3 regions of the Pantoea phytostimulans genome follow, and region 1 is predicted to be linked to each of the others. Evidence: predicted binding sites of a transcription regulator. Region 1 holds the regulator's gene; each other region holds the start of a gene.

Evidence for each region. Region 1 encodes PhoB, which activates phosphate uptake and scavenging genes when phosphate is short. Its sites were predicted from a motif close to CTGTCATAAAACTGNCNNAT; they were not measured.
Region 2: glpT (glycerol-3-phosphate transporter) is a predicted target of PhoB. The motif match lies at 6,327-6,346, and genes of this name have one in related genera.
Region 3: ugpB (sn-glycerol-3-phosphate ABC transporter substrate-binding protein UgpB) is a predicted target of PhoB. The motif match lies at 1,702-1,721, and genes of this name have one in related genera.

What each region holds. Positions count from the first base shown of each region.
Region 1 covers NZ_CP173698.1:79,422-89,686, reverse strand. The annotation lists gene proY (proline-specific permease ProY) at 1-909, opposite strand, end outside; gene brnQ (branched-chain amino acid transport system II carrier protein) at 979-2,298, opposite strand; gene ACF2G4_RS00415 (cobalamin-independent methionine synthase II family protein) at 2,690-3,793, opposite strand; gene ACF2G4_RS00410 (PstS family phosphate ABC transporter substrate-binding protein) at 3,967-4,893, opposite strand; gene phoR (phosphate regulon sensor histidine kinase PhoR) at 4,912-6,225, opposite strand; gene phoB (phosphate response regulator transcription factor PhoB) at 6,240-6,929, opposite strand; gene sbcD (exonuclease subunit SbcD) at 7,265-8,458, shown strand; gene ACF2G4_RS00390 (AAA family ATPase) at 8,455-10,265, shown strand, end outside.
Region 2 covers NZ_CP173698.1:3,281,616-3,291,880, forward strand. The annotation lists gene recQ (ATP-dependent DNA helicase RecQ) at 1-1,520, shown strand, start outside; gene rhtC (threonine export protein RhtC) at 1,533-2,156, shown strand; gene rhtB (homoserine/homoserine lactone efflux protein) at 2,216-2,839, opposite strand; gene pldB (lysophospholipase L2) at 2,954-3,946, shown strand; gene yigL (sugar/pyridoxal phosphate phosphatase YigL) at 4,002-4,802, shown strand; gene glpT (glycerol-3-phosphate transporter) at 4,853-6,193, opposite strand; gene ACF2G4_RS15400 (carboxylate/amino acid/amine transporter) at 6,558-7,418, shown strand; gene ACF2G4_RS15405 (DUF1456 family protein) at 7,534-8,013, opposite strand; gene metR (HTH-type transcriptional regulator MetR) at 8,096-9,022, opposite strand; gene metE (5-methyltetrahydropteroyltriglutamate--homocysteine S-methyltransferase) at 9,167-10,265, shown strand, end outside.
Region 3 covers NZ_CP173698.1:2,774,437-2,784,701, reverse strand. The annotation lists gene livG (high-affinity branched-chain amino acid ABC transporter ATP-binding protein LivG) at 1-614, shown strand, start outside; gene livF (high-affinity branched-chain amino acid ABC transporter ATP-binding protein LivF) at 616-1,329, shown strand; gene ugpB (sn-glycerol-3-phosphate ABC transporter substrate-binding protein UgpB) at 1,805-3,121, shown strand; gene ugpA (sn-glycerol-3-phosphate ABC transporter permease UgpA) at 3,178-4,065, shown strand; gene ugpE (sn-glycerol-3-phosphate ABC transporter permease UgpE) at 4,062-4,907, shown strand; gene ACF2G4_RS13035 (sn-glycerol-3-phosphate import ATP-binding protein UgpC) at 4,911-5,984, shown strand; gene ugpQ (glycerophosphodiester phosphodiesterase) at 5,981-6,724, shown strand; gene ACF2G4_RS13025 (DUF2756 domain-containing protein) at 6,721-6,999, opposite strand; gene ggt (gamma-glutamyltransferase) at 7,201-8,952, shown strand; gene ACF2G4_RS13015 (pirin family protein) at 9,398-10,093, shown strand; gene gntR (gluconate operon transcriptional repressor GntR) at 10,196-10,265, shown strand, end outside.

The DNA.
Region 1 (10,265 bases):
AAAGACATCACTATTAATCGCTGACAGCGACGCGGTCAACACCACGAAATTCAAGATTGAAGCCGCTGCAGCAATACCAAGATGCTGGAAGGTTAATACAAATGGGCTCCCGGAAGTGCCGACCTGATTCCAGGGGTAAATCGACATGATGACAAACAGCGTACCGACGTAGAAGACCAGAATACGCATGGGAACAGAGTTAATAGCACGGGGAATGGAAATGGCCGGATCTTTGGCTTCACCCGCTGTAATCCCAATAATTTCAATGCCGCCGTAGGCAAACATCACCATTTGTAGCGACAGCAACATGCCAACAATACCGTGAGCGAAGAAGCCGCCATTGGTCCACAGATTGTGGATGCCGGTGGGCTGTCCGCCGTTGCCAAGCCCCCAGATAATCATGCCAAAACCGGCCAAAATCATCACGATAATGGTGGCGACTTTGAAAAAAGAGAACCAAAACTCGACTTCGCCAAACACCTTAACGCTCATCAGATTCACGGCACCGATAATCAGCACCACACTCAATACCCAAATCCAGTGTGGGACATCGGGAAACCAGACGCCCATGTAAATACCGAAAGCGGTGACATCGGCAATAGCGACGATCAGGATCTCAAAACAGTAGGTCCAGCCGGTGATATACCCGGCTAAAGGGCCAAGGTAATCTTGGGCATAGCGAGAAAAAGAGCTGGCCTGTGGATTGTTCACCGACATCTCACCCAGCGCACGCATGATGATGTAAGCCACTGCGCCACCGATAATGTAAGCGAGCAAAACGCTCGGTCCCGCCATTTTGATAGCATCAGCAGAACCGTAAAACAGCCCGGTTCCAATCGCCGATCCCAGCGCCATAAAACGGATATGGCGCGTGCTCAGTCCGCGTTTGAGCTTATTGGTTTCTTGCATAACAACCTGTACCTGTGAAAATGAAAAAACCACGGGCAAGCCCGTGGTTAGAGAAAAAACTGTTTACCGTTACGAGTGAACGCTAACCTGTTCGCGCCCTTTCACCCGATCGACCACCGCAGCAATCAGCAGCATCACTAACGACGGTGGCAACCAGGAAAGTCCCTGATCTGCCAGCGGCAAGTGTTGGCTGAAGGCAGGCAGCAGCGCTTTGAACTCGGTGGTTTTGATAGCATCAACAATACCGAACAGCAGGCTAACCAACATGGTCGGCGCGATGATACGGCTGTTTTTGTTCCACCAGTTCAGGGTGAAGCTCAGCACGACCAGCACGATGCATGGCGGATAAATAGCTGTCAGCACCGGAATCGAAATCTGAATCAAATGGCTAAGACCAAGATTCGACACCACCATTGAGAACAGGCCCAGCACAAACACCAGCGTTTTATACGACAGCGGCAAGTGTTGTGCAAAAAATTCTGCACACGCACAAGTCAGGCCAACGGCTGTCACCATACAGGCAACGAAAATCAGTACAGCCAGGAAGAGGCTACCCATACCGCCGAAAGTCTGCTGGACATAAGCATGCAGAATAGCCGCACCGTTGGCATTTTGATCAACCAGCGCACCGCTTCCTGAACCCAGTTTGAACAGGCTGAGGTAAACCAGCGTCAGGCCAACACCGGCAATCAGGCCAGCCAGGATGGTGTAACGCGTCAGTAAGGCAGCGCTTTCTACGCCACGTGAACGCGCCGCATTGACGATAACAATACCGAACACCAGCGCACCCAGCGTATCCATCGTCAAGTAACCATTAACGAAGCCGCTTGAGAAAGCCGCACGTTGATAATCTACCGTTGCGGGAATGATATCGCCTGCAGGCCACAGCAGCGCAGCCAGGCCCAGCAAGGTCAGCGCTATAATTTTCAGCGGTGCGAGGAAATGGCCAACGGTATCCAGCAATTTACCCGGATAGAGCGAAACGCCGATCACTAAGGCAAAATAGATCAGGCTATAGATAAACAGCGGCAGCGGGCCGTCACCTGTCAGCGGCGCAATGCCGATTTCAAAGGAGACGGTTGCGGTGCGCGGAGTGGCAAACAGCGGGCCAACGGCCAGATAGCACACGGTCGCCAGCACCAGACCCGCCACTTTGCCGATCGGCGAGCTGAGCGCATCAATGCCGCCGCCGACGCGCGCGAGCGCAACAACGGTGATCACCGGCAAACCTACAGCGGTAATAAGGAAACCAAGCGCGGCAATCCAGACATGTTCACCAGACTGAATACCAACCATCGGCGGAAATATAATATTGCCCGCGCCAACAAACAGGGCAAACGTCATGAAGCCCAGCGCGAGAATGTCTTTCGGAGTTAAACGATGTGTCATACGGCCTGTCACTGATGTTGCGGTGGAAGTTGAGTTTGCGTTGTCCCCTCGCTGCGTCAAAACAACGACTTGCTAGCCAATGTCAGCGCATTATGCTCGTCGTGAGGTAAAGCGCAGGTGATTTAAGCGGCTTTTATTCTGTTCACGGAGGGATGGATCGACAACGGCGCTAAGTAAAACGTTTATAGCGGAGAAAGGCAATACGGGATCGGGAAACCAGACGTTAATCATGCAATTTAAGGCAAAGCTAGAGAATAGCTTCGATATTTAGCCTAAGCACATAAGATGATGTGCTTATTTTTTCCTCAAGCCGTGGGAAGTTTCAGCATTAACCGATTCTTAGATGCACAAAAGGCGCGTTTTACGCGCCTGTCTGCACAACTTTACAGCCTTACCACACTTGATTAGCGATTTCGACCACCAGGCGAATCTTCTGCCACTGCTGCTCTTCGCTCAGGCTGTTGCCTTCTTCAGTCGAGGCAAAACCACATTGCGGGCTGAGGCAGATCTGATCAAGGCTGACAAACTTTGCCGCCTCCGACAGACGCGCTTTCACCTGTTCTGGATCTTCCAGCTCGCCGTTTTTAGTGGTGACTAAGCCAAGCACCACTTGTTGATGGCCAGGCTTGATAAAACGCAGCGGCTCGAAACCACCAGAACGCTCGTTATCATATTCCAGGAAAAATTCATCTACATTCACGGAGCCAAATAAGATTTCAGCCACTGGCTCATAGCCGCCTTCTGAGATCCAGGTTGAACGGAAGTTGCCGCGACAGACATGCAGTCCGATCGTTAAATCGTCAGGTTTACCTTCCAACGCTTTGTTCAGGACGCGTGCATAAATACGCGCCAACTCTTCAGGATCATCACCGCGCTCACGGATTTGGCTTTTCTGATCTTCTGAACAGAGATATGCCCAAACGGTATCATCCAACTGCAGAAAACGGCAGCCCGCGTCGTAAAAGGCTTTGATGGCGTCTTTATAAGTCTGTGCAAGATCGTCAAAGTATTCCGCTAAATCGGGATAGACGTTGGCATCAATCATTTTACGGCCACCGCGGAAGTGCAGCACGCTCGGGCTTGGAATGGTCATTTTCGGCACTGCGTCACCGGCTACGCTTTGCAGGAAGCGGAAATGTTCCAGCATCGGATGATGAGCAAAACCCAGTTTGCCGACCACTTTCACACCATGCGCTTTGGTCTGTACGCCGTTGAACTGGATGCCTTGATCCGCTTCATAGCGCTCGACACCTTCCAAACCGTAGAAAAAGTCGAAGTGCCACCATGCACGACGAAACTCGCCGTCAGTGACCACTTTCAGGCCATTTTCGCGCTGCTTAGCCACAACATCGCGAATCGCTTCATCTTCTACACGGCGCAGTTCAACTGCATCAATTTCGCCTGCAGCAAACTGCTCACGCGCCTGTTTAATGGCTGCAGGACGCAGGAAACTACCCACGGTATCGGCACGGAACGGGGCTGTATGTTGTTGCATGATCACCTCTGACTCACCTGACACATAATTGCGGCAGGGAATAATTTCGCTTGGTTATTTTTGGCCATCTGGATGGCTATATGTCTAACCAAAGAGTGACATGCGAACCCTTCATCTGCAATAGAAGAAATTTCAGGTAACGTGAAAGAAATTCATGTTGAGCGATAATCAGGTTAATTATTTTCAAGCGCAGCGCGCGCCTGCGCGATTTGCTTATCTGAAAGGGGAAGATAACCAGCCTCGCTTACACGACGCTGGCCTTGTGGCGACAGCGCCTGTTGTAAAAAAGCCGCGACAAGTGGAGGCAAAGGTTTACCCGGCGCTTTGTTCACATAAAGATAAAGCGGGCGCGCCCACGGATATTGACCGCTGCGAATGGTGTTCGCATCCGGCGCTACCGCGGCACCCTCTGCGTTGACGACCGACAACATTTTTACACCGCTGAGATGAAAGCCGAAGCTGGCATAGCCAATGCTTCGCGGGTTGCCTGCAACGGCTTGCACCACCGCAGCTGAACCGGGAAACTCTGCCACGTCGCTACGGAAATCGCCATTGCACAGCGCCTGCTGTTTAAAGAATCCCCATGTACCGGAAGCGGAATTTCTGCCGTAACGCTGCAAATTTCGCTTTATCCAATCCGCTTGTTGCAGTCCGAGATCGCCCCAGCGAGCGGGAGTGGCGGTTGCGCCGCACAGTCGGGTGATAGAGAAAATCGCGTCGAGCTGACGCGGCTCAATCTGCTGCAACGGATTGCGCTGATTCACCACCACCACCAAAGCATCCATGGCTACCGGTACCGCCAGTGGCGGATAACCGTAGTGCGCTTCAAATGCCTGACGTTCATCTACCTGCATTGGGCGGCTCATTGCGCCCAGTTGAGCAGCACCCGCGGCTAATGCGGTGGGTGCAGTGGAAGAACCGGACGCCTGCACCTGCACATTGACTCCCGGTGCCTGACGGCTAAAGTCCTCGCCCCACAATGTCATCAGGTAGCCCAGCGTGTCCGATCCTACGCTGCTTAAATTGCCGGAAAGCGTAATCGATTGTGCCTGCGTTATGGCAGGCAGCAACAAAAGAAGAGAGTAAAGAAGCGCACGCATGAGGACGTCCATTAACCGTTAATGAACTGCATTCTCCTGCATCCCGATGCTGACAATCAACCTCGGTGCCAGCGTAAAGGTAAAGCAGGTTTCCTGATGAGGAATACTGGTGATCTCCAGCCGCGCGTTTTGGTGGCTCAGCGCATGCTTAACGATAGCTAAGCCCAAGCCGCTGCCGCCTGTTGCTCGCGAGCGGGCTTTATCGACCCGATAAAAACGCTCGGTCAGACGCGGCAAATGTTCTGGCGCGATACCTGGCCCGTTATCGCAGACTTTAAAGATTGCGCCCTGCCGGCTGCGCAGCCAGCTGATATCAATGCGTGTGCCTTCCGGCGTATGATTAACGGCGTTGTAAACCAGATTGGAAATGGCGCTGCGCAGTTGTTCATCGTTGCCAAAGACTTTCAAGTGGGGATCGGTATGGAAATGAATTTCATGCCGCCCGCCGCTCAGCGTTTCAGCCTCATGTTGCAGCAGCTTTAACATCATTGGCACATCGACTTTCTCTTTTAGATCAATAGCGGGTGCGGCTTCAATGCGTGACAAAGTCAGAAGCTGTTTCACTAAACTGTCCATGCGGCGCGTTTGCTCCGACATCGTGTGCAGCGCTTTGCTCCGCGACTTTTCGTTCATCACCGCATCGTTCATCATCTCCAGATACCCTTGCAGCACCGTTAACGGCGTGCGCAGTTCATGGCTGACATTGGCAAAGAAGTTGCGCCTTGCCCCTTCCAACTGGTGCATTTGCGTGACATCACGCGCCACTAGCAGCCATTGCCCTTCGCTGTAGGGCATGACGCGGAATTCCATGTGATGCTGATTATTCAGCACTTGGGTCAGCGGCTTATCAAAATCGCGCTGGCGAATATAGCGGGAGAATTCAGGATAACGCAGCAGGTTCAGGATGTTCTGACCATTATCTTCTGGCCAGCGTAAGCCAAGATGCTGCTGCGCCAGGCCGTTACACCAGAAAATGGTGCCCTCTTCGGTGGTGAGAATAACGGCGTCCGGTAGCGACTCTGCCCCACTGCGGAAACGCTTGATCAGATTGCCTAGCTCTCGCCGCCGCCGCCGGTTACGCAGCTGCATTTGATACAAACCGTAGAACAACGGTTCCCAGCTGGCGCGCCCGGTCGGTGGCGTCATGGTGCGATCCAGCCATAACCAATGCGATAAACGCATCAGGTTATGGAAATGCCACAGCAATACGCCCAACACGCTGAGCAGCAGTAGCCACGGCAAGTAGCCGAACAGCAGGCCAAGAATCAGCGCGGGCAAAGACGCCAGCACCAGTTCCGACAATAATCTCTTCCAGGAGAGGCGTTCCAGCACGGGTAAGGCTCCGTTTAGTAGCGGGCAGAGAAACGATAACCTGTTCCGCGAACGGTTTGAACCATGCGATCGTGGCCAGAGAGTTCCAGCGCTTTGCGCAAACGGCGAATATGCACATCAACGGTACGATCTTCGACATACACATTGGTGCCCCAAACGTGGTTCAACAGCTGTTCACGGCTGTACACGCGTTCCGGGTGCGTCATAAAGAAGTGCAATAATTTATATTCGGTCGGGCCCATTTCCAACGGCGTGCTTTCCGACATTACGCGATGTGAGGAAGGATCCAGACTCAAGCCCTGAATCTCAATCACCTCTTCCACCGCCATCGGTGAAATACGGCGCATCACCGCTTTAATACGTGCCATTAACTCTTTCGGTGAAAACGGCTTGGTGATGTAGTCATCCGCGCCCACTTCCAGACCGCGCACGCGGTCTTCTTCTTCGCCTCGAGCGGTCAGCATCATCACCGGAATATCACGCGTCATCGCTTCGCGTTTAAGGTGCTTGATAAACTGAATACCGCTGCCGCCGGGTAACATCCAGTCCAACAGAATCAAATCGGGCCAGGGTTCAATCAGTTTACCGACCGCGCTGTCATAATCTTCCGCCTCGATTGGCTGATAATCGTTCTGCTCCAGAACAAAACACAACATTTCACGGATTGGGGCTTCGTCTTCCACAACCAAAATGCGCTTAGCCATTATTACTCCTGCTGATATGACGGCTGTCACTGATGTTCGCGGCGCCATTATGCGTCAGTTTTGTGACACTTTTATGAAAAACATACCCTGTTAAATCAGGCTTTAATACCGAACGTTGACAGCGACATAACATTTTATGATTTGCGTTAAGCGCTGAGGCCAGACGTGAAAATTTATTTAAGCAGGCAGCATTTATAAATTGATAGCCGAAATAATTCGAGCTGCAGGGAGGCGGCAAGCGGATAAGAGCCCGGAGCACGCACGCGCAGCCAACGCATCTGCAGCTTGAAGTATGAGGTATAATCGCCGGGCATTTGGTTTTAGCAGGGAGTTCTATGCGCATCATTCATACCGCGGACTGGCATTTGGGGCAGTTCTTTTACAATAAAAGCCGGGCAGCTGAGCATCAGGCTTTCCTTGAATGGCTACTGGCACAGATTGAGCAACATCAGGTCGATGCCTTGATCGTCGCCGGTGACTTGTTTGATACCGGTACACCGCCAAGCTATGCACGTGAAATGTTTAACCGCTTTGTGGTGGCGCTACAGCCCAGCGGCTGCCAGTTAGTGATATTGGCAGGTAATCACGATTCGGTGGCCACACTGAATGAGTCACGCGAGCTGCTTGCCTGCCTGAATACCCGCGTTATTGCGACACCGGTTGACGAAGTGCTGGTGCTGAACAACCGTAAGGGCGAACCGGGCGCGCTGCTGTGCGCCATTCCCTATCTGCGTCCGCGTGACATCATGCGCAGCCGTGCAGGTCAATCAGGCCGCGAAAAACAGGTTAACCTGCTGGACGCTATTTCCGCCCACTATCAGCGCAGTTTTGTCGCCGCCCAGGCGCATGCATTGTCCTTGCCGATTATCGCCACAGGCCATCTCACCACGATTGGCGTGAGCAAAAGCGAGTCAGTGCGCGATATCTATATCGGGACGTTAGATGCATTCCCGGCTTCCGCTTTCCCTGCCGCCGATTACATCGCACTGGGCCACATTCATCGTGCGCAGCGCGTGGCCAACAGTGAACATATTCGCTACAGCGGCTCCCCCATTCCGCTGAGTTTTGATGAATTAGGCACGGAAAAAAGCGTTTTCCTGCTTGAATTTGCCCCCCATGGTCTGCAAAGCGTCACGCCGCTTACGGTGCCGCAGTTTCAGCCGATGCAGATGCTCAAAGGCTCGCTGGCGCAAATTGAGCAGCAGCTTGCCGAATATCAAACCTATCAGGATGAGAAACCGGTGTGGCTGGATATTGAAGTCACGACGCAGGAATATCTCAGTGATTTGCAGCGTCGGGTTGAAGCGCTGACCGCTGAATTGCCGGTTGAGGTGCTGCTGTTGCGCCGCAGCCGTGAACTGCGCCAGCACAGCCTTGCGCGGCTTGAGAACGAAACGCTGAGCGAACTGAAAGTAGAAGAGGTATTTGCTCGCCGCTTAGCCCTGGACAGCGACATGGATGAAGCACAACTCCAGCAGCTCAATACGCTGTTCCGCAGCACGCTGGCTGACATTGAGGAGAACACATGAAGATCCTCACGCTACGTTTTAAAAACCTCAACGCGTTACGCGGTGAGTGGTTTATCGACTTCCGTGCAGAACCTTTTGCCAGCAATGGATTATTTGCCATTACCGGCGCAACCGGCGCGGGTAAAACCACCTTGCTGGATGCCATTTGCCTGGCGCTGTATCACCAAACGCCGCGTCTTGGTGCCATCTCACAAACACAAAATGCGTTGATGACGCGCGACTGCGCTGAATGTCTGGCGGAAGTTGAATTTGAAATCAAAGGCGAAGCCTGGCGCGCCTTCTGGAGCCAGAACCGCGCACGCGGCACGGCGGATGGCAAGTTGCAGGCACCACGCGTGGAACTGGCACGCTGTGCCGACGATCAGATTGTCGCAGACAAAGTCAGCGACAAGCTAAAGCTGATCGAAACGCTTTCCGGCCTCGATTTCGAACGCTTCACGCGTTCAATGATGCTATCACAAGGCCAGTTTGCTGCTTTTCTTAACGCCAAATCAGGCGAACGGGCTGAACTGCTGGAAGAACTCACCGGCACAGAAATTTATGGCCTGATTTCCATGGCAATCTTTGAACGTCATAAAGAATCAAAAAATGCCTTAGCGCTGCTGCGCAGCCGAGCGGGCGGTATGGCGCTGCTTGATACCGAAACGCGAGCGGCGTTACAGCAGCAAATCGCTTCACTTACCGAAGCGGAGCAGACGCTAACCGCGCAATATGATAATGCCCATCAACAGCAGCAATGGCAGCAGCAGGCGCAGCAGTTCAGTACTGATGTGCGGCAGATCGCTGACGCCTTGCAACAGGCAGAACAGGCGTGGCAAGCCGCCGAGGTCGATCGTCAGCGGCTGGCTCGCAGCGAACCGGCAGAGAAGCTGCGCGGCAAGCTGCAACAGCGTGACGAATTACAGCGCGAACAGCGTGAGGTGCTGCAGGCTCAACAGCAGCTTTCACAGCAGTATCAGGCGTCTCTTGCGACTCAACAACGTGAACAACTGGCCTACACCGACGCGCAGCAGGTGCGCGAACAGACGTTGAACGTGCAGCAACAGCAGGAAACGCTGTTAACGGAACAGGTGATTCCACTCGATCAGCAGATCGCCACGCTGCATCAACAAGCACAGCAGCAGCAAGGTGAAAAGGATCGGCAACAACGCGTCTGCGAGCAGGCACAGCAAGCGCTGTCGCGTGAAAATGCGCAATTTGAGACGTTGCAAAAAGAGCAAGCCGCTCAGCAGGTGATTTGCGCGCAGTTGGCGGATGTGGCGCAATGGGGCGCATCGCTGTCGCTGTGGCAGGAACGGTTTGCCCAGTTAACCCAGCGTGAAATCGTGCTGGCTGAATTAACCCAGCAGCATCAACAGTTGCAGCAGCAGTTAGCCCAGCAGCAGCAGCAGTTTAGCCAACAAGCGCAACAGGCAGCACCGCTGCAACAAGCCGAACAGCAGGCTTTACAAGTAGTGGTACAGGCGGAGCAAGTACTAACTTCGCTACAGCAAAACGATCCGCCTGAAACGGTGCGTCATTCCCTTACGCAACTGCAAAACAGCCGTGATAAGCGACAGAACTTGACGCTTATCGCCTCGCAGTGGCAACCGCTGCAACAGCAGCTTAATGTACGTCAGCAGCGCCTTGTTGCGCTGGAAAAAGCGCACCAGCAGGGCGAAGCTGAACTGCAAAAGCTGCGTGATGACTGGAAGCGTGAAAATCAGCAGCTAACAGATGTCGAGAAGATTTGCGCGCTGGAACAGCATATTGCCGATCTCGCTGATTACCGCGCACGCCTTGAGGCCGATCAGCCCTGCCCGCTGTG
Region 2 (10,265 bases), 790 kb from region 1:
AGCAGCAAGCGGTAATGGCAGATTGCCGTACTGGCCGCATTAAGCTGCTTTATATCGCACCAGAGCGCCTGATGATGGATAACTTCCTCGACAGTCTGGCGCACTGGCAGCCAGCAATGTTGGCTGTTGACGAAGCACACTGTATTTCGCAATGGGGCCACGATTTCCGCCCGGAATATGGTGCATTGGGAAAAATGCGTCAGCGCTTTCCCGATTTGCCGGTAATGGCCTTGACCGCTACCGCCGACGAAACCACGCGTAATGACATCATTAACCTGCTGCACATGCACGATCCGCTTATCCAGATCAGCAGCTTTGATCGTCCCAATATTCGCTACACGCTGGTGGAAAAATTCAAACCCACCGAGCAGCTGTTGCGTTACGTCCAGGATCAGCGAGGCAAGTGCGGTATCATTTACTGCAACAGCCGAGCAAAGGTTGAAGACACCGCTGCGCGTTTGCAGAGCCGTGGCCTGAGCGCAGGTGCCTATCACGCAGGCATAGACAGTGAACAGCGCGCTCGCGTGCAGGAAGCGTTCCAACGTGACGACTTACAAATAGTGGTCGCCACGGTGGCGTTTGGTATGGGAATCAACAAGCCCAACGTACGTTTTGTGGTGCACTTCGATATTCCACGCAATATCGAATCCTATTATCAGGAAACCGGTCGTGCCGGGCGTGATGGGTTGCCGGCAGAAGCGATGATGCTGTACGACCCGGCTGATATGGCATGGCTACGTAAATGTCTGGAAGAGAAAGTACCCGGTCCATTGCAGGACATTGAAAGGCACAAGCTGAATGCGATGAATGCGTTTGCAGAAGCACAAACCTGTCGCCGTCTGGTGCTGCTTAATTACTTTGGCGAGGGTCGCCAGCAGCCGTGCGGCAACTGCGATATTTGCCTTGATCCTCCTAAGCGGTATGACGGTTTAGTTGAGGCGCAAAAAGCGTTGTCAGGTATTTATCGTGTCGGTCAGCGTTTCGGCATGGGTTACATTGTCGAAGTGCTGCGTGGGGCAAACAATCTGCGTATTCGCGAACAGGGCCACGATAAATTACCGGTTTATGGACTCGGCAAAGATCACAGCCATGAGCATTGGGTCAGCGTGCTACGTCAGCTCATCCATTTGGGATTTGTGACGCAAAACATTGCTATGCATTCCGCTTTGCAGCTGACGGAAGCGGCGCGACCGGTATTACGCGGTGAAGTACCGTTGATGCTGGCGGTACCGCGACTGATTACCGCCAAACCCAAGAGCAATAGCTCAGCGAAATTTCATGGCGGCAATTACGATCGCAAGCTGTTTGCCAAATTGCGCAAGCTGCGTAAAGCCATTGCCGACGAAGAGAACATCCCGCCTTACGTGGTATTCAACGATGCAACGCTGATTGAAATGGCAGAACAGATGCCGGTGAGCGCATCAGAGATGTTAAGCATCAACGGTGTAGGTCAACGCAAGCTGGAGCGTTTTGGTAAGCCATTTTTGGTGATGATTAAAGAACATCTTGATGAAGAGTAAAGGACGCTAATTATGTTGATGTTATTCGCTACCGTTGCGCTGGTTCATTTGGTTGCACTGATGAGCCCTGGCCCGGATTTCTTTTTTGTCTCTCAAACTGCCGCCAGTCGCTCACGTAAAGAGGCGATGATGGGTGTGTTTGGTATCACGCTAGGTATTGTAATCTGGGCGGGTGTGGCGCTGATGGGCTTGCATCTGATTCTGGAAAAAATGGCCTGGCTGCATCAGATCATTATGGTCGGCGGCGGTCTTTATCTGCTGTGGATGGGGTGGCAGCTGATGTGCTCAGCACGCCAGCGCCACAAGCAGCCTCAGCCCTCTGAGCCGACGGTCGCGCTGCCGAAAAAAGGCATGAGCTTCCTGAAAGGTTTTCTTACTAACCTTTCGAATCCGAAAGCGATCATCTACTTCGGTAGCGTGTTCTCGCTGTTTGTTGGTAATGATGTCGGCGCGATGGAGCGCTGGGGGTTATTCCTGCTGATCATCGGCGAGACGTTTGCGTGGTTTACGTTGGTAGCGGCTATTTTTGCCATGCCGTGGATGCGTAGCAGGTATCAGCGTTTAGCGAAATGGATAGATGGTATGGCAGGCGTACTGTTTGCTGGATTCGGCATTCACTTGATTATTTCGCGGTAAGAACGGCTTTGCTTGCCCGTTCGCTCCCGAACGGGCTGGGCAATATTCAGCAGGATAAATCAGGCAATCTTTCTCGCGCTGGCCAGCAACACACCAACGGCCATAAACATCCCACCAAATAGACGATTCAGCAATTTCATCTGCTTTGGCCCCTTAATCCACACGGCAATGCGTGTCGCTAAGGTGGCATAACCAATCATCACGATGATATCGACGACCACTGTGGTGATGCCCAGCACCAGAAATTGTGCCAGCTGTGGCTGATGCGGCAGAATGAACTGCGGAAACAGCGCGGCCAGGAACACAATACTTTTCGGGTTGGTGAGATTCACCAACACTGCACGTTTGAACAGGCGACGTCGCGGCATGGCTTTAGAAACCGCATTGAGATCAATGGCACCGGCGGAGCGCCATTGTTGTATGCCAAGCCAAACCAGATAAGCGGCGCCAGCCCATTTCAACATCTCGAACGCCAGCAGCGATTGAGAAAACAGTGCGCCGAGACCCACGCCCACCAAAACAATATGCAGCGACAGACCAAGCTGCAGGCCCGCTATCGAGGCAACTGTCCCGCGATAGCCGTGACTGATGCCCGTGCTCATGGTGTTAATTGCGCCAGAACCTGGCGATAAACTGAGAATTGAGGTGGTGAGAAGATAGGTCAGCCACCATTCGATGGTCATGGGTTACGTTCCCTGTATCGACGGAAGTGTGACACAATACGCCAGAAATAAGCGCGGCGCTATGGGCGACACGCGGCGAATCAGACTCTTTTTTCAGGGCAAACAGGAGGGTGAATGAATCAACACAAAGCCAGTTGGCTTCGGCGTGAAAAAGCATTTGCCGCCTTTGCAACCGGGCCTTTACTGGATTTTTGGCACGGTCGAGAAGAGTGTGAGTTTATTGGGGTAGAAAACCTGACTTTGCGCTATGTGCGCTTCACCTCGCCGCAACATAAGCGCGTTATCTTGATTGTGCCGGGCCGCATCGAGAGTTACGTAAAATATCCCGAGCTGGCGTACGATCTGTTTCATTGCGGTTTCGATGTGATCATTCTCGATCATCGTGGTCAGGGAAGATCGGATCGTTTACTGGAAGATTCGCATCGTGGACATGTGGACGAATTTACCCACTACGTTGATGATTTGGAAACGCTCTACTTAAAAGAGATCGTTGGTGGCCATTATCAACAGCGCTATGCTTTAGCGCACTCTATGGGCGGCGCAATTTTGACGCTGTTTTTGGCGCGTCAGCCGCAGGCTTTTCACGGTGTGGCATTGGTTGCCCCGATGTTCGGTATTGCCTTGCCGTTACCGGAATGGATGGCGCACCGTATTCTTGATTGGGCTGAAAAACGCCCGACCCTGCGCGATGGTTATGCACTAGGCACAGGACGCTGGCGAGCGCATCCGTTTGGCATTAACCGCCTGACACACAGCGCGGAACGTTATCGCCGTAATTTGCGTTTTTACGCTGACGATCCGGCGATTCGCGTCGGCGGGCCCACCTATCATTGGGTTCGCGAAGGGATTCATGCCGGACGTAACATTATTAGTCAGGCCGATAAAATCACGACGCCGGTGCTGCTGTTACAAGCCAGCGACGATCGTGTCGTCGATAACCGTTCGCAGGATCTCTTTTGCGCCGCGATGGCGTCTGCAGGTCATCCATGCGCAGGCGATAAACCGCTAGTTATAGAAGGTGCGCGGCATGAGATCTTGTTTGAAAAAGACGAAATGCGCGCCGAAGCGCTGAACGCCGTGGTCGACTTTTTTTCAGCCCACTGCTAACTCTTTCATTTACCTTGCTGGCTGCAGCCACCTGAAATAAATACCCGAGGTTTTCATGTATTACATCGTTGCATCCGACCTGGATGGCACGCTGCTTTCTCCCGAACATCGCATCACACCGTTTGCCCGCGAAACATTGCAACAACTGGTGGCACGCAATATTCACTTCGTTTTCGCTACGGGCCGCCATCACATTGATGTTGGTCAGATGCGCGATAAACTGGGTATCCCGGCTTACATGATCACGTCTAACGGTGCGCGTGTTCACAATGCCGATGGTGAACTGATCTTTAGTCACAATCTGGATCAGGACATCGCGGGCGATCTTTACGGCCTGCAATATCATCACCCTGAAATTCTGACGCACGTCTATCGTGACGACGAATGGTTTGTTAGCCGTTCGCGTCCGGCAGAACAAGATTATTTCCGCGAATCGGTGTTCAATTATCAGGTTTACGAGCCAGGCATGCTGCCAACCGACGGTATCAGCAAGGTCTTTTTTACCTGTGAAAATCCTGAGCATCTGATTCCCATGGAGCAGGCGATTGAAGCACGGTGGGGCGACCGCGTTAACGTTAGCTTCTCGCTGCCGACGTGCCTGGAAGTGATGGCGGGCGGCGTTTCCAAGGGCCATGCGTTGGAAGCGGTGTCAAAACTGCTCAACTACTCCTTGAAAGAGTGCATCGCTTTTGGGGACGGCATGAATGATGTTGAAATGCTGAGTATGGCAGGCAAAAGCTGCATCATGCTGAATGCTGCCCAGCGTTTAAAAGATACCTTGCCTGAAGTCGAAGTGATTGGCAGCAATGTCGAGGACGCTGTGCCGCAAACCTTGCGCGCTCTGTTTTTATCATAGATAAGCTGTTGAAAGAAAAAGGCCGGTTATCCGGCCTTTTTTATGTCGACTCAGGCCAACTGTTTTTTGTGTTTATGTTCGCTGACCATTGTCAGCAGCAGCAGAATCACTGCTAACACACAGCCGACAATCATCACTAAAAATCCACCGTCCCAGCCGAAATAATCCACCGTGTAACCCACGATAGCGCTGGCTGCAACCGAACCGCCCAGATAGCCGAATAGACCCGTAAAACCTGCCGCTGTGCCTGCCGCTTTTTTCGGTGCCAACTCCAGCGCATGCAGGCCAATCAGCATTACCGGGCCGTAAATCAAGAAGCCGATAACGATCATACAAGCCATATCAATGCCGGGATTACCTGGCGGATTTAGCCAGTAAACCGCTGTAGCGATGGTCACCAATGTCATGAAGAACACACCGGTTGCACCACGATTGCCGCGGAAGACTTTATCTGACATCCAGCCGCACAGCAGGGTGCCGGGAATGCCAGCGTATTCATATAAGAAGTAAGCCCAGGAAGATTTATCCAGGCTGAAATGTTTGACCTCTTTGAGGTAAGTCGGTGACCAGTCAAGAATGCCGTAACGCAGCAGATAAACAAACACGTTAGCCAATGCGATGTACCACAACAGTTTGTTGGGTAAAACATACTTCATGAAGATCTGTTTAGCCGTGAGTTCCTCTTCATGGCTGGCGTCGTAATCCACCGGATAATCGTTTTTATACTCTTCAATAGGCGGTAAACCACAGGATTGGGGCGTGTCGCGCATTAAAGCAAAAGCAATAATTGCGATCGCAATCGCACCAAAAGCAGGCATATACAGCGCCGCTTTCCAGTCATTGAACCAAGCCATGCCGAGCAGGAAAAGCAGTGGAGGAATGCCACCGCCCACGTTATGTGCGCAGTTCCACACCGAAACAATGCCGCCGCGCTCTTTTTGCGACCACCAATGCACCATGGTACGACCACACGGTGGCCAGCCCATTCCCTGAAACCAGCCACACACAAACAGCAGCACAAACATCACCATGATGCTGGACGTTGCCCAAGGCACAAAGCCCATTATCAGCATCACAGCCGCAGCCAGAATCAATCCAGCCGGTAAGAAAACGCGTGGATTCGAGCGATCCGAAACGGAACCCATGATGAATTTGGAAAAGCCATACGCGATGGAAATACCGGAAAGCGCGAAACCCAGATCGCCACGGGAAAATCCTTGTTCTACCAAATAAGGCATGGCGAGAGCGAAGTTTTTTCTGACCAGGTAGTAAGCGGCGTAGCCAAAAAAGATGCCAATGAAAATTTGCCAGCGCAGGCGGCGGTAAAGCGGATCGATATATTCGTCAGCAACCTGCGACTTATGGGGCGCGGGTTTAAAGATACTCAGCATAGGAGTGGCCCTCCGGGCGCATTATGGTTTTCGTTCCCAGCAACGTGGATTATAAAAAAAGATTTACTCTGGTGTTCCATTTCGCGCACAGAATAATAATGGTTTCGTAACGTTACTGTGATGAATCGCGCATTTGTTACAGTTTTGTGACAGTAAAGCGCGTTTAAATCCAAAAAATGGATCATTACGCGCGTTTTGTCGAGAGGAGATGAAGAGATGGATTTTCATTGAAGTGTAAGGGGTTCACAAAACAGCAAGCAAAGGTTTGATTGCTCTGTTAACACTCAGTTGTAAACCAAATAGCGCAACCTTATTAAAGCACATTGTTTACACTGGTCACTTCGTTTATATCGGGGTCGTTAGCGTGCTGTTATTGATTGTTACCACCATACTTTGGGCTTTTTCATTCAGCCTGATTGGCGAATATCTGGCGGGACAGGTGGATACCTGGTTCTCAGTTTTAATGCGATTGGCTTTGGCGGCATTGGTGTTTTTACCCTTCCTGCGCTGGCGTGGTTATCGCCTTTCAACGCTGTTGCTTTATATGTTGGTGGGCATGTTGCAGCTCGGCATCATGTATTTGATCAGTTTCGAAGCCTATCTCTATCTCAGCGTGTCAGAATTTTTGTTGTTCACGGTGATGACGCCGCTCTATGTCACGTTGATTTATGACGTGATAAGCAAGCGTCCACTGCGTATCGGCTATATCTTTAGCGCTCTATTGGCCGTAGCGGGTGCCGCGATTATTCGTTACGACAAAGTCAGCGAAAATTTCTGGTTTGGTCTGCTGCTGGTGCAGCTGGCAAATATCTGTTTTGCGGCTGGCATGGTGGGTTACAAACGCCTGCAAGAAACGCGTCCAATGCCGCAACACACCGCCTTTTCCTGGTTCTATCTTGGCGCGGTGCTGATTGCCGCGATCGCCTGGTGCGTTTGGGGAAATCCGAATAAATTACCGACGACTTCGCTGCAGTGGAGCATTCTGGTGTGGTTAGGCGTAGCAGCCTCGGGTCTGGGTTATTTCATGTGGAACTATGGCGCAACGCAGGTCGATGCAGGCACGCTGGGCATCATGAACAATATGCATGTGCCGGCTGGATTACTGGTGAATCTGGCGATTTGGCAGCAGCAGCCGCATTGGCCGAGTTTTATCGCGGGGGCAGCGGTAATTATTGCCTCGTTATGGGTGCATAAACGCTGGGTTATTGGAAAGAGTCCGACATAATTATTGATTATGGCCAGGCGGCTTTTCGTCGAAAAGGCGAAGCAGCAACGTAAAAATGGCGAAGCCTTTACTCAGGGCTTCGCCGTTATATTTTTGCAATGAGCGTGAGGCGAACTTAAGCCGGTTTACCCGTCTTTGGACGATGAATCATCGCGAGTCCCTTCAGGAAATTACGCATAATCTGATCGCCGCACTCGCGGTAGTTTTTGTGATCAGGTTTACGGAAGATCGCGCCAATTTCAGCTTGAGAAACGGTGAAGTTAGCCTTTTTCAGTACGTCAGGAATGTCAGTAGTTTTCAAATCGAAAGCGATGCGCAGTTTTTTCATAAAGATGTTGTTGTTCATTTTGCGCTCAATGGAAGGCGCTGGCATATCTTCACTTTTGCCACGGCGATGGAAAATAAGCCCGTTAAGGAAATAACCCATCAACACGTCAGGACAGGGACGATACGCGGCGTCGTCATCTTTTTTTAACCACGTCTGCACATCGGTTTCTGGCACATCGCAACCTGCCAGCGCAAAAATCGCCACCACTTTGGCATCGCTCAAATTGAGCATGTAGCGCACGCTGCGCAGAATATCATTGTTAGTCATGGTGAAATCTTCTTATGGTCAGTCGACAGGCTGCGCATTATAGGGGATTTTACCTGCGCTCGCGCAGGTTTGTGGCGATTGATTAGCGTTGCAGTACGGTACCCGGAAGCTGGGCATTGCGCACAAACGGCAGATGCTCACAGGCGTGCTGGCGAGCAAAACGAATAAAGGCTTCCAGCACCGGCTGGCGCTGCTCGCCGTCACGTACGGCGGCGTAAAGCCGACTCCATAATCCATCACCCAAGGTTTTAGTTACCACCAATCCCTGTTTCTCAAAACTCTCAACCACCCAATGTGGCAAGGCGGCAATGCCCATGCGCGCCGACACCATCTGAATCAACAACAACGTGTTATCAACGCTTTTCAGTGCCGGGCTGACGCCAGCGGGTTGCAGGAAGTTACGCCAGATATCAAGGCGTTGTCGCTGCACCGGATAGATCATTAATACCTCGTCAGCGAGATCGTCTGGCGAAATGTGCTCAACCTGCGCCAGCGGGTGATCCGGCGCCAGAACAAGGCGGACTTCAAAATCAAACATCGGTGAATAAAACAGGCCAGAGCGCGGCAGGATATCGGACGTCAGCACCACGTCCAGCTCGCCTTGTTGCAAGGCGGGTTGCGGATCAAAGGTGACGCCAGATTTGAAGTCCATTACCACTTGCGGCCAGCTTTGGCGGAAATTATCCAGCGCAGGTGTTAACCACTGAATACAGCTGTGACATTCAATTGCGATGCGCAGCGTGGTTTGATGCGGCTCATGGCAGGCTTGCAGCGCTTGCTGTATTTGCGGCAGAACCTGCTCAGCCAGTTGCAATAAAATTTCTCCCTGCGGCGTAAATCGCAACGGCTGACTTTTACGGACGAACAGGCGGAATCCCAGCCGCTGTTCCAGATCGCTGAACTGATGTGACAACGCAGATTGCGTCTGATGAAGCTGGGCAGCAGCAGCAGCCAGCGAGCCAGTATTACGCAGAGCCTGAAGCGTCCGCAGGTGCTTGAGTTCGATCATGAGAGTCCTTCACATCGAAATGAACAAATTGCGCTTGAGGAACATACAGTACCCGCAGAATATAGCGGTGTAAACATCTGGACGGCTAAACATCTTTGGCTGCCAGCTTCAAGCCAAAGAGAAAGAATATCTGGAGAACAGCAAATGACCATTCTGAACCATACTCTCGGCTTCCCTCGTGTTGGTCTGCGTCGTGAACTGAAGAAAGCGCAGGAAAGCTACTGGGCGGGTAACAGCAGCCAGGAAGCGTTACTGGCAGTGGGCCGCGAGCTGCGTGCACGTCACTGGCAACAACAGAAAGATGCCGGCGTGGATCTGCTGCCGGTTGGCGATTTCGCCTGGTACGATCATGTTTTGACCACCAGCTTGCTGCTGGGCAACGTGCCTGCTCGTCACCAGAACAAAGAGGGTTCAGTTGATCTCGATACGCTGTTCCGTTTGGGACGTGGCCGTGCACCGACCGGCGAACCGGCTGCAGCCGCTGAAATGACCAAATGGTTTAACACCAATTATCACTATATGGTGCCGGAATTCACTCAAGGTCAGCAGTTCAAACTGACCTGGACGCAGCTGCTGGATGAAGTAGACGAAGCGCTGTCACTGGGCCATAAAATCAAACCCGTAGTGCTTGGTCCGGTGACCTATTTGTGGCTGGGTAAAGTCAAGGGCGAGCAATTTGATCGTTTATCACTGCTGGACGATATTCTGCCGGTGTATAAGCAGGTTCTGGATGAACTGGCTAAGCGTGGTATTGAGTGGGTGCAAATTGATGAGCCTGCGCTGTCACTGGAACTGCCGCAGGCCTGGCGCGACGCTTTTAAAGTGGCTTACGCTGTGCTGCAAGGCCAAAGCAAAATACTGCTAACGACCTATTTCGACAGTATTAGTCAGAATCTTGATGTGATTCGTGAACTGCCGGTACAGGGTCTGCACGTTGACCTGGTTCACGGTCGTGATGACATTCAGCAACTGAACCAGCAACTTCCTGCTTCCTGGTTACTTTCGCTCGGCGTGATTAATGGCCGCAACGTATGGCGTGCTGATCTGAGTAGCTGGTTTAAACGCCTGCAACCGCTGGTGAGTCAGCGGGAGCAATTGTGGATCGGCTCTTCCTGTTCACTGCTGCACAGTCCGATTGATCTGAGCGTGGAAACACGTCTGGATGAAGAAGTGAAAAGCTGGTTTGCTTTCGCCCTACAGAAATGTGCTGAGCTTTCACTGCTGAGTCAGGCATTAAATAATG
Region 3 (10,265 bases), 1.3 Mb from region 1:
CCGGTTTCTACAAACCCACCGGCGGCAGCATCAAGTTGCGCGATCAGCATCTTGAAGGGTTGCCGGGCCAAAAGATTGCGCGCATGGGTATCGTTCGCACCTTCCAACATGTGCGTCTGTTCCGCGAAATGACGGTGATTGAAAACCTGTTAGTGGCGCAGCATCAGCACCTGAAAAGTGGCGTGTTCTCTGGATTATTGAAAACGCCAGCGTTTCGCCGCAGCGAAAGTGAAGCGTTGGATCGCGCCGCAACCTGGCTGGATCGCGTGGGCTTGCTGGAAATGGCAAACCGGCAGGCGGGCAACCTGGCGTATGGTCAGCAGCGTCGTCTGGAAATTGCCCGCTGCATGGTGACACGCCCAGAAATTCTGATGCTGGATGAACCCGCGGCGGGTTTGAACCCCAAAGAAACCCACGAACTGGATGAGTTGATTGCTGAACTGCGCGGTGATCACAAGGTTTCCGTGTTGTTGATTGAACACGATATGAAGCTGGTGATGGGTATTTCCGATCGTATTTACGTGGTGAACCAAGGAACGCCATTAGCCAACGGCACGCCGGAAGAGATTCGCAATAACCCGGATGTGATCCGTGCCTATTTAGGAGAGGCGTAACATGGCCAACACGATGCTAACCATTGAGAACGTCAGCGCGCATTACGGCAAAATCCAGGCGCTGCACAATGTCAGCCTGTATATCAACCAAGGCGAAATCGTCACCTTAATTGGCGCGAACGGCGCAGGTAAAACCACGCTGCTCGGCACGTTGTGTGGCGAACCTCGCGCCACGCAGGGTTCCATCACCTTTGACGGTAAAGCCATAACCGACTGGCAAACTGCACGCATCATGCGTGAAGCGATTGCGATTGTGCCGGAAGGGCGTCGCGTCTTTTCACGCATGACGGTGGAAGAAAATCTGGCGATGGGTGGTTTTTTTGCCAGCCGTCAGCAGTATCAGGAGCGCATCAAGCGCGTTTATGCGCTGTTTCCGCGTCTGGATGAGCGCAGATTACAGCGCGCAGGAACTATGTCCGGTGGCGAACAGCAGATGTTAGCGATTGGTCGTGCATTGATGAGCCAGCCGCGTCTGTTACTGCTGGATGAGCCTTCACTCGGTCTGGCCCCGATTATTATTCAGCAAATTTTCGATACCATTGAGCAGCTGCGTAGCGAAGGGATGACCATTTTCCTTGTGGAGCAGAATGCGAATCAGGCATTGAAACTGGCCGATCGGGGTTACGTGTTGGAAAACGGCCATGTGGTGCTGGAAGATACCGGCGCTGCGTTGTTATCCAATGAAGCGGTACGCAGTGCTTATTTAGGCGCCTAGTTTTCCTGTTGCTCTAACTCAAGTACGAGGTCGTTGCCCCCCACCTCAGTCCTCCCCCATACATGGGGGAGGAAGACGCTGCAATATGCTCGCTCTGAAATTGCATATGGCAGCGTCTCCTTCCCCTGCTTCGCGGGGGAAGGTCGGGATGGGGGACAGCGCGCAGATGAGGTCGTTTGCCCCCCACCTCAGTCCTCCCCCCATAAATGGGGGAGGAAGACGCTGCAATATGCTCGCTCTGAAATTGCATATGGCAGCGTCTCCTTCCCCCGCTTTGCGGGGGAAGGCCGGGATGGGGGACAGCGCGCACCATCAAAAAACGCTTCGATCCACTTCACTCTGCTTAAATCCTGAAATCCCGCTGTAACCTCTCTGTCATTAAGCCGTTATTTATCCGTCATTTTCCCGTGTCATGTTACGTCGCGAACAAAAAAATGCGCGATCTTGCGCGTACTTACCTGCACAGGAAAACAATATGTCCGTGTTTACTTTTCGTCGTAGCCTGATGAGTGCGGTGCTGGGCCTGACGCTCAGCGGCAATGCGCTCGCCGCCACTGAAATTCCTTTCTGGCACTCAATGGAGGGCGAGTTGGGCAAAGAAGTTGACTCTTTGGCGCAGCGTTTTAACCAGGCGCACCCCGATTACAAAATTGTTCCGACCTACAAAGGTAACTACGAGCAGAGCCTGGCCGCAGGCATTGCGGCGGTGCGTACCGGCAAAGCGCCGGCCATTTTGCAGGTTTATGAAGTCGGCACTGCCACCATGATGGCATCGAAAGCCATTGTGCCCGTGCATCAGCTCTTCCAGGATGCAGGCATCGCGTTTGATGAAAAACAGTTCGTTCCTACCGTTTCCGGCTATTACAGTGACTCAAGCGGCCATCTGATCTCACAACCGTTTAACAGCTCTACGCCGGTGCTTTACTACAACAAAGACGCGTTTAAAAAAGCGGGTTTGAATCCCGATCAACCGCCAAAAACCTGGCAAGAACTGGCGAAAAGCGCCGATGCGCTGCGTAAAGCGGGCATGAGCTGTGGCTACGCCAGCGGTTGGCAAGGCTGGATCCAAATTGAAAACTTCAGCGCCTGGCACGCGTTGCCGGTTGCAACCAAAAACAACGGTTTCGATGGCACTGACGCGGTGCTGGAGTTCAACAAACCGGTTCAGGTTCGTCATATCCAGATGCTGGAAGAGATGAACAAAAAAGGTGACTTCACCTACTTTGGTCGTAAAGACGAATCCACCGCCAAGTTTTATAACGGCGATTGCGCTATCACCACCGCTTCTTCCGGTTCGCTGGCCGACATCCGCCATTATGCGAAATTCAATTTCGGCGTAGGCATGATGCCGTATGACGAAAAGGTCGCGAACGCGCCGCAAAATGCCATCATCGGCGGGGCGAGTTTGTGGGTGATGAAGGGCAAAGATGCAGGCACTTATAAAGGCGTTGCGGAATTCATGCAGTTCCTCGCGCAGCCAGAAATTGCAGCCGAATGGCATCAGAAAACCGGTTATCTGCCTATTACCACCGCGGCTTATACACTGAGCAAGCAGCAGGGTTTTTATGACAAAAATCCAGGTGCCGATATCGCCACTCGTCAGATGCTGAACAAACCGCCATTGCCGTTTACCCAAGGTATGCGTCTGGGCAACATGCCGCAGATCCGTACCGTGATTGACGAGGAGTTGGAAGGCGTCTGGACCGGCAAGCAGTCACCACAAAACGCGCTGGATAACGCCGTGAAACGTGGCAACGATCTGCTGCGTCGCTTCGAACAGCAAGTTAAGTAATTGCCCTTCAGGGCCAGCTTATCCTGGCCCTTGTTCTCCTTTACGCAGAGCACGCTATGTCTTCAACTCGTCCGGTATTTCGCACCAGCGCGTTGCCCTATCTTCTGGTGCTGCCGCAATTGCTAATTACGGCTATTTTCTTTCTCTGGCCTGCCGGAGAAGCGCTGTGGTATTCGCTACAAAACCTCGATCCTTTTGGCCTCTCCAGCACTTTTGTCGGTTTAGATAATTTCAAGCGCCTGTTCGCTGATGCGTATTACCTGGCGTCGTTTTGGACCACGTTAAAATTCAGTGGATTGGTCACGGTGTGCGGCATGACCTTTTCGCTGCTGCTGGCAGCGCTGGTGGATTACGTCATTCGCCTGCGCAAGCTCTATCAAATGCTGCTGCTGCTGCCCTATGCCGTCGCGCCGGTTGTTGCAGCGGTATTGTGGATGTTCCTGTTTAATCCTGGGCTTGGCCTGTTCAGCTACTTGCTGAACCATGTCGGTTATAACTGGAACTACGCGCAAAACAGCGGTCAGGCGATGTTCCTGATTGTGCTGGCCTCTATCTGGCAGCAGATGAGCTATAACTTCTTGTTTTTCTTCGCTGCACTGCAATCTATCCCTAAGTCGCTGGTGGAAGCGGCGGCAATCGATGGCGCAGGCCCGGTGCGCCGCTTCTTTAATTTATCGCTGCCGCTGATAACACCAGTGAGTTTCTTCCTGCTGGTCGTGAATCTGATTTACGCCTTCTTCGATACCTTCCCGGTGATCGATGCCGCCACCGGCGGCGGTCCGGTTCAGGCCACTACCACGCTGATCTACAAAATTTATCGCGAAGGATTTACTGGCCTGGATCTGTCGTCCTCGGCGGCGCAATCCGTGGTGCTGATGCTGCTGGTGATTGGCTTAACGGTGATTCAGTTCCGCTTTGTGGAGCGTAAGGTGCAATACCAATGATTGAAAATCGACGCGGGTTGGATATCTTTAGCCACATCGTTTTGGTGCTTGGCGTGCTGACCATTCTGTTTCCGCTGTATGTCGCTTTCGTGGCCGCCACGCTGGATAACGAAGCGGTTTATCAGGTGCCAATGACGCTAATTCCCGGCACGCATTTATGGGAGAACGTCTCGCGCATCTGGACACAGGGCGTCAACGGTAACGGCCCGGCTTTTGGCATGATGCTGCTCAACAGCATGATCATGGCGCTCGGCATCACCTTCGGCAAAATCGTGGTGTCGATCCTCTCCGCTTTTGCGCTGGTGTGGTTTCGCTTTCCGCTGCGCACGCTGTTCTTCTGGCTGATTTTCATCACCCTGATGTTGCCAGTTGAAGTGCGTATTTTCCCTACCGTGCAGGTGATCGCGGATCTGAACATGCTCGACAGCTACAGCGGTTTAACGCTGCCGCTGATGGCCTCTGCGACCGCGACATTCCTGTTTCGCCAGTTTTTTATGTCATTACCCGATGAGCTGGTTGAAGCGGCACGCATTGATGGCGCCAGCCCGATGCGCTTTTTCTGGGACATCGTACTGCCGCTCTCCAAAACCAATCTGGCAGCGCTGTTCGTCATCACCTTTATCTACGGCTGGAACCAATATCTTTGGCCGCTGCTGGTGATCAACGACGCCAGCCTGGGAACTGCAGTAGCCGGGATAAAAAGCATGATCTCCAGCAGCGGTTCGCCCACGCAGTGGAACGAAGTCATGGCAGCAATGCTATTAACCCTGATCCCACCGGTGGTGGTGGTATTCGTCATGCAGCGCGCCTTTGTGCGTGGCTTGGTTGAGAGTGAGAAATAAGAGATGGCAGGTGTAACGCTTCAGGCGGTGACAAAATCCTACGATGGAAAAAATCAGGTCATTCAACCGCTGAATGTCACGGTGAATGAGGGCGAATTTATGGTAATGGTGGGGCCGTCCGGCTGCGGCAAATCAACCCTGCTGCGCATGGTCGCTGGGCTGGAGCGCGTCAGCTCAGGCGATATTTATATCGATGGCAAACGTGTCACCCACGAAGAACCGAAAGATCGCGGTATCGCGATGGTGTTTCAGAATTACGCGCTCTATCCGCACATGTCGGTAGAAGAGAACATGGCGTATGGCTTAAAGATTCGCGGCATGGGCAAAGAGCAGATCCGCCAGCGCGTACTGGATGCCGCACGCAGTCTTGAGCTGGATCCACTTTTAAGCCGCCGTCCGCGTGAGCTTTCTGGCGGGCAGCGCCAGCGCGTTGCGATGGGCCGGGCGATTGTGCGCGAACCGGCGGTATTTTTGTTTGATGAACCGCTGTCCAATTTAGATGCACGGCTGCGTGTGCAGATGCGGTTGGAACTGCAACAGTTGCATCGCCGCCTGAAAACCACCAGCCTGTATGTCACGCACGATCAAGTGGAAGCGATGACGCTGGCGCAAAGAGTGATGGTGATGAACAAAGGCATTGTCGAGCAGATCGGCACGCCGGTTGATGTCTATGAACGGCCCGCCAGCCAATTCGTTGCCGCGTTTATCGGTTCGCCGGCCATGAACCTGCTGAAAGGAGACATCAACAGCGACGGCACGCGTTTCACCCTTAATCCCTCCTGCGCGCTGCCGCTTGGCATAAATAAAGCGAAATGGGCAAACCGGCCAATGGTACTCGGCATTCGCCCGGAACACATTCAGATCAGCAGCCGCGAGCAGGTAGGCATTCCGATGGTGGTCGAAACGCTGGAGATGCTGGGCGCGGACAACCTGGTACATGGGCGTATTGGCGAGTCACGTTTAGTGGTGCGCTTGCCCTACAGCGAACGTCCCAAGGTGGGCAGCACGCTGTGGCTGCATCTGCCAGCAGATGCGTTACACTTCTTCGATTCAACCCATGGAAAGCGTCTGGAATGAGTCAAAAAAACTGGCCTTACCCGCACATCGTCGCGCATCGCGGTGGCGGTAAACTGGCACCGGAAAACACCTTAGCGGCGATTGATATCGGTGCGAAATATGGTCATTTGATGATTGAGTTCGATGCCAAACTGTCGAACGATGCGCAAATTTTTCTGCTGCACGATGACACGCTTGATCGAACCAGTAACGGTTGGGGCATCGCCGGAGAGTTGTCCTGGGACAAGCTGGCGAAACTCGATGCGGGCAGCTGGTTTAGCCGCGACTTTAACGGTGAACCGCTGGCGCTGTTGGCCGACGTCGCCGCGCGCTGCCGTCAGCATCAGATGATGGCGAATATCGAAATCAAACCTACGACTAACAGCGAAATTGAAACCGGTCGCGCTATCGCACAGGCTGCGGCGCAACTGTGGCAAGGTCAAACCGCACCGTTACTTTCTTCTTTCTCTTATGAAGCGCTGGAAGCCGCTATGCAGGTTGAACCTGAGCTGCCGCGCGGATTGTTGTTGCACAGTTGGGATAAACAGTGGCAGGAGAAGACCACCGCGCTGGATTGCGTGTCGATACACCTTAATCACAAGGTGTTAAGTGCTGCTCGCGTTGCTGAACTCAAAGCAGCAGGCTTACGCATTTTGGCTTATACCGTAAATAACCCTGAGCGGGCGCGGGCGTTGCTGAAGTGGGGCGTCGATGCCATCTGTACCGATCGCATCGACATCATTGGCCCCGATTTTACCTAGTTCTGATTCTGCTGCTGGCCTGGCTGCGTTCTAATCACGCGCTGCTGGGCACTGTCACGCTGTTCCTGCATTTTGCGCTGCACGTCCTGATTTTGCTGCTGCTGATCCTGCTGCAACTTCCTTTTTTGCTGTTGCTGCTGGTTCTGCATCTGCGACTGCATCCGCTGCTGGCTCGGATTGTAGCCCGGTTTGTTCGGATCATTAGTGCTGTTCAGCGTGTTCGCCATGCTGGTTAACGGCAAGAGCGCCGCAAAAACAATTAGCCATCTCTTCATAAAAAATCCTCCGTAAGCGCGATCGCTGCTGTGTGCAATAGGCTGAAATCAACCTTTAGATTACCTCTTCTAGTTTATTAGATATCACAAACTCCACATTTAAGAGTGTGCCGAATTTGACTTAACCCTCAATAATTTGCTGTATTTGTAATCACTTGAAGAAATGATAAAAAAATGTAAATAACAGAGGATGGTGGCAGGATGAAAATTCAAGGCAAGGTGCGCCAGCTCGGCTGGTCGTTGTTAATGAGTTTTGTGGTGGTGAGTGGGGCCAGCGCAGCCCCTGGTTCGACGCCACCGGTTTCGTATGGCGTCGACAGTGACACCTTTCACCCGGTAAAAGCGCAGCACGGCATGGTGGCCTCAGTAGATGCGATGGCAACAAACGTCGGCGTTGATATTCTGCGTCAGGGCGGCAATGCCGTTGATGCGGCCGTTGCCGTGGGATTCGCCTTAGCCGTGACCCATCCGCAGGCAGGTAACCTGGGGGGCGGAGGTTTTATGCTGCTGCGCACTGCATCAGGCCGCACCACTGCCATCGATTTTCGTGAAATGGCGCCGGGCCACGCTTCACGCGATATGTTCCTCGACAAGCAAGGCAACGCTGATAGCAAGCTTTCACTGACTTCTCATCTCGCGTCTGGTACGCCAGGCACCGTGGCCGGTTTTGCCTTAGCTGCGCAGAAATATGGCACATTGCCACTGAGCACCTTGCTGGCACCGGCCATTAAACTGGCGCGCGACGGCATTGTGGTTAACGATGCGCTGGCTGATGATCTGAAAACCTACGGCAAAGAAGTCTTGATCACCCACGCCAACAGCAAAGCTATTTTCTACAAGCCGGACGGTACGCCGTGGCAGAAGGGAGATCGTCTGGTGCAGAAGAATCTGGCGCGTAGCTTAACGTTAATTGCGCAGCAGGGACCGGATGCATTTTACAAAGGCAATATTGCCGACGAAATCGCCGGAGAAATGGCGCAGCACGGTGGTCTCATCAACAAAGCGGATTTAGCGGCTTACCGCGCGGTTGAGCGCAAGCCCGTCAGTGGCACCTATCGCGGTTATGAGGTCTTTTCGATGCCGCCTCCTTCTTCCGGTGGCATTCACATCGTTCAAATCCTCAATATTTTGGAAAACTTTGATTTAGCGAAGATGGGCTTTGGCAGCGCCGATGCGATGCAGGTAATGGCTGAAGCGGAGAAATACGCTTACGCTGACCGCTCTGAATATCTTGGCGACCCAGATTTCGTCAGAGTTCCTTGGCAGGCGTTGACCAGCAAAGCCTATGCGAAATCGCTGGCGCAGCAGATTGATGTGGCAAAAGCGCGTCCTTCCAGTGAGATCAAACCCGGCAAACTCGCGCCTTATGAAAGCAATCAGACCACCCATTTCTCGGTGGTGGACAAGAACGGCAACGCGGTCGCGGTAACGTACACGCTCAACACCTATTTCGGCAGCGGCATTGTGGCGGGCAACAGCGGCATCCTGATGAACAACGAAATGGATGATTTCTCTGCCAAACCCGGCACGCCAAACGTTTACGGATTGGTTGGCGGAGAAGCGAATGCTGTACAACCGGCGAAACGTCCGCTCTCATCGATGTCTCCGACCATTGTGGCGAAAGAAGGTAAAACCTGGCTGGTTACTGGCAGTCCAGGCGGTAGTCGAATCATCACAACTGTGCTGCAAATGGTGGTGAACAGTATCGATTTTGGTATGAATGTGGCAGAAGCGACTAACGCGCCGCGCTTCCATCATCAATGGTTGCCGGATCAGCTACGCGTTGAAAAAGGCTTTAGCCCGGATACGCTGCGCCTGCTGGAGAATAAAGGTCAGCACGTAAAAGTTCTGCCCGCTATGGGCAGCACCCAGAGCATTATGATTGGGCCAGATGGCACATTATATGGCGCATCCGATCCGCGCAGCGTGGACGATCTCAGCGCAGGTTATTAAGTCTTTAAGGCACCGGTTAGGTGCCTTTTTTATGGGGAATAACAGAAAGGTTTTCGTTTGGATTCGAATAATCCCTTTTAACATCAAGGGTTTTTTGAATTAATTAAATGAAAATTATTCTCAAAAACACTTTACAGACGCGAATGATAATGATTATTATTGCCATGCGTTCTCGGGACTCCAACGACGTCCTTAGAAAGCACGACATTGCTCACATTGCTTCCAGTATTATTTAGCCAGCCCGGGTGCTGGCTTTTTTTTTACTGCGTATAAGCGGTTTCTGACCTTCGTTCCCACCCGCCAGCCCCAATGACGGTATCGTACAAAAAGCGCGTCTACGGGACGCCATCTTCATCATTTTTTTTGAACAGAGGAATGAAGTTTTTCAGCTATCAATCTTTTCCCCTCAGGCACAGACTACATAAAACATTGAGGAGATTTGAACATGATCTATTTACGTAAAGCTGAAGAACGCGGCCATGCCAATCACGGTTGGCTGGATAGCTGGCACACTTTCTCCTTTGCCGACTATTACGATGCCAACTTTATGGGCTTCTCGGCGCTGCGCGTGATCAACGAAGATGTGATCGATGGAGGGCAGGGTTTTGGCACTCATCCGCACAGAGACATGGAAATTCTGACTTATGTGTTGTCCGGCACCGTTGAGCACCAAGACAGCATGGGCAATAAAGAGCAGATTCCCACTGGTGAATTCCAGATCATGAGCGCCGGTACCGGTGTGCGTCATTCGGAATACAACGCCAGCAAAACGGATGCGCTGCATCTGTATCAGATCTGGATTATCCCTGAGCGCACCGGCATTGAACCGCGCTACGATCAGCGCCGGTTCCCGGATATAAAAGGTCGCCAATTTGTCCTGACACCGGATGCGCGTGACGGCTCGTTGAAGGTTTATCAGGATATGACGCTATCGCGTTGGCTGTTTGCCGCCGGGGATAGCGACAGCGTGGAGATTGAAGCGGGTCGCCGCGTCTGGATCCAAGTGGTGAAGGGCGATGTAAAGGTCAATGGTCAGCCCGCTGGAACCAGCGATGCGTTCGCTATTTGGGATGAAAATACACTGACAATTGAAGCGGACAGCGCTGCCGAAGTGCTGCTGTTTGATCTGCCGCCAGTCTAAAACGTTAAGGGGCGCGCATCGTCGTGCCCCATTGGCAATTCCATGACAATTTAATGTTAGACTCATCGTAAATTAGCTTTCAGCTGACTCCAGGCGCTTACGATGAAGAAAAAAAGACCGGTATTACAGGACGTTGCCGATCGCGTCGGCATTACTAAAATGACCGTCAGCC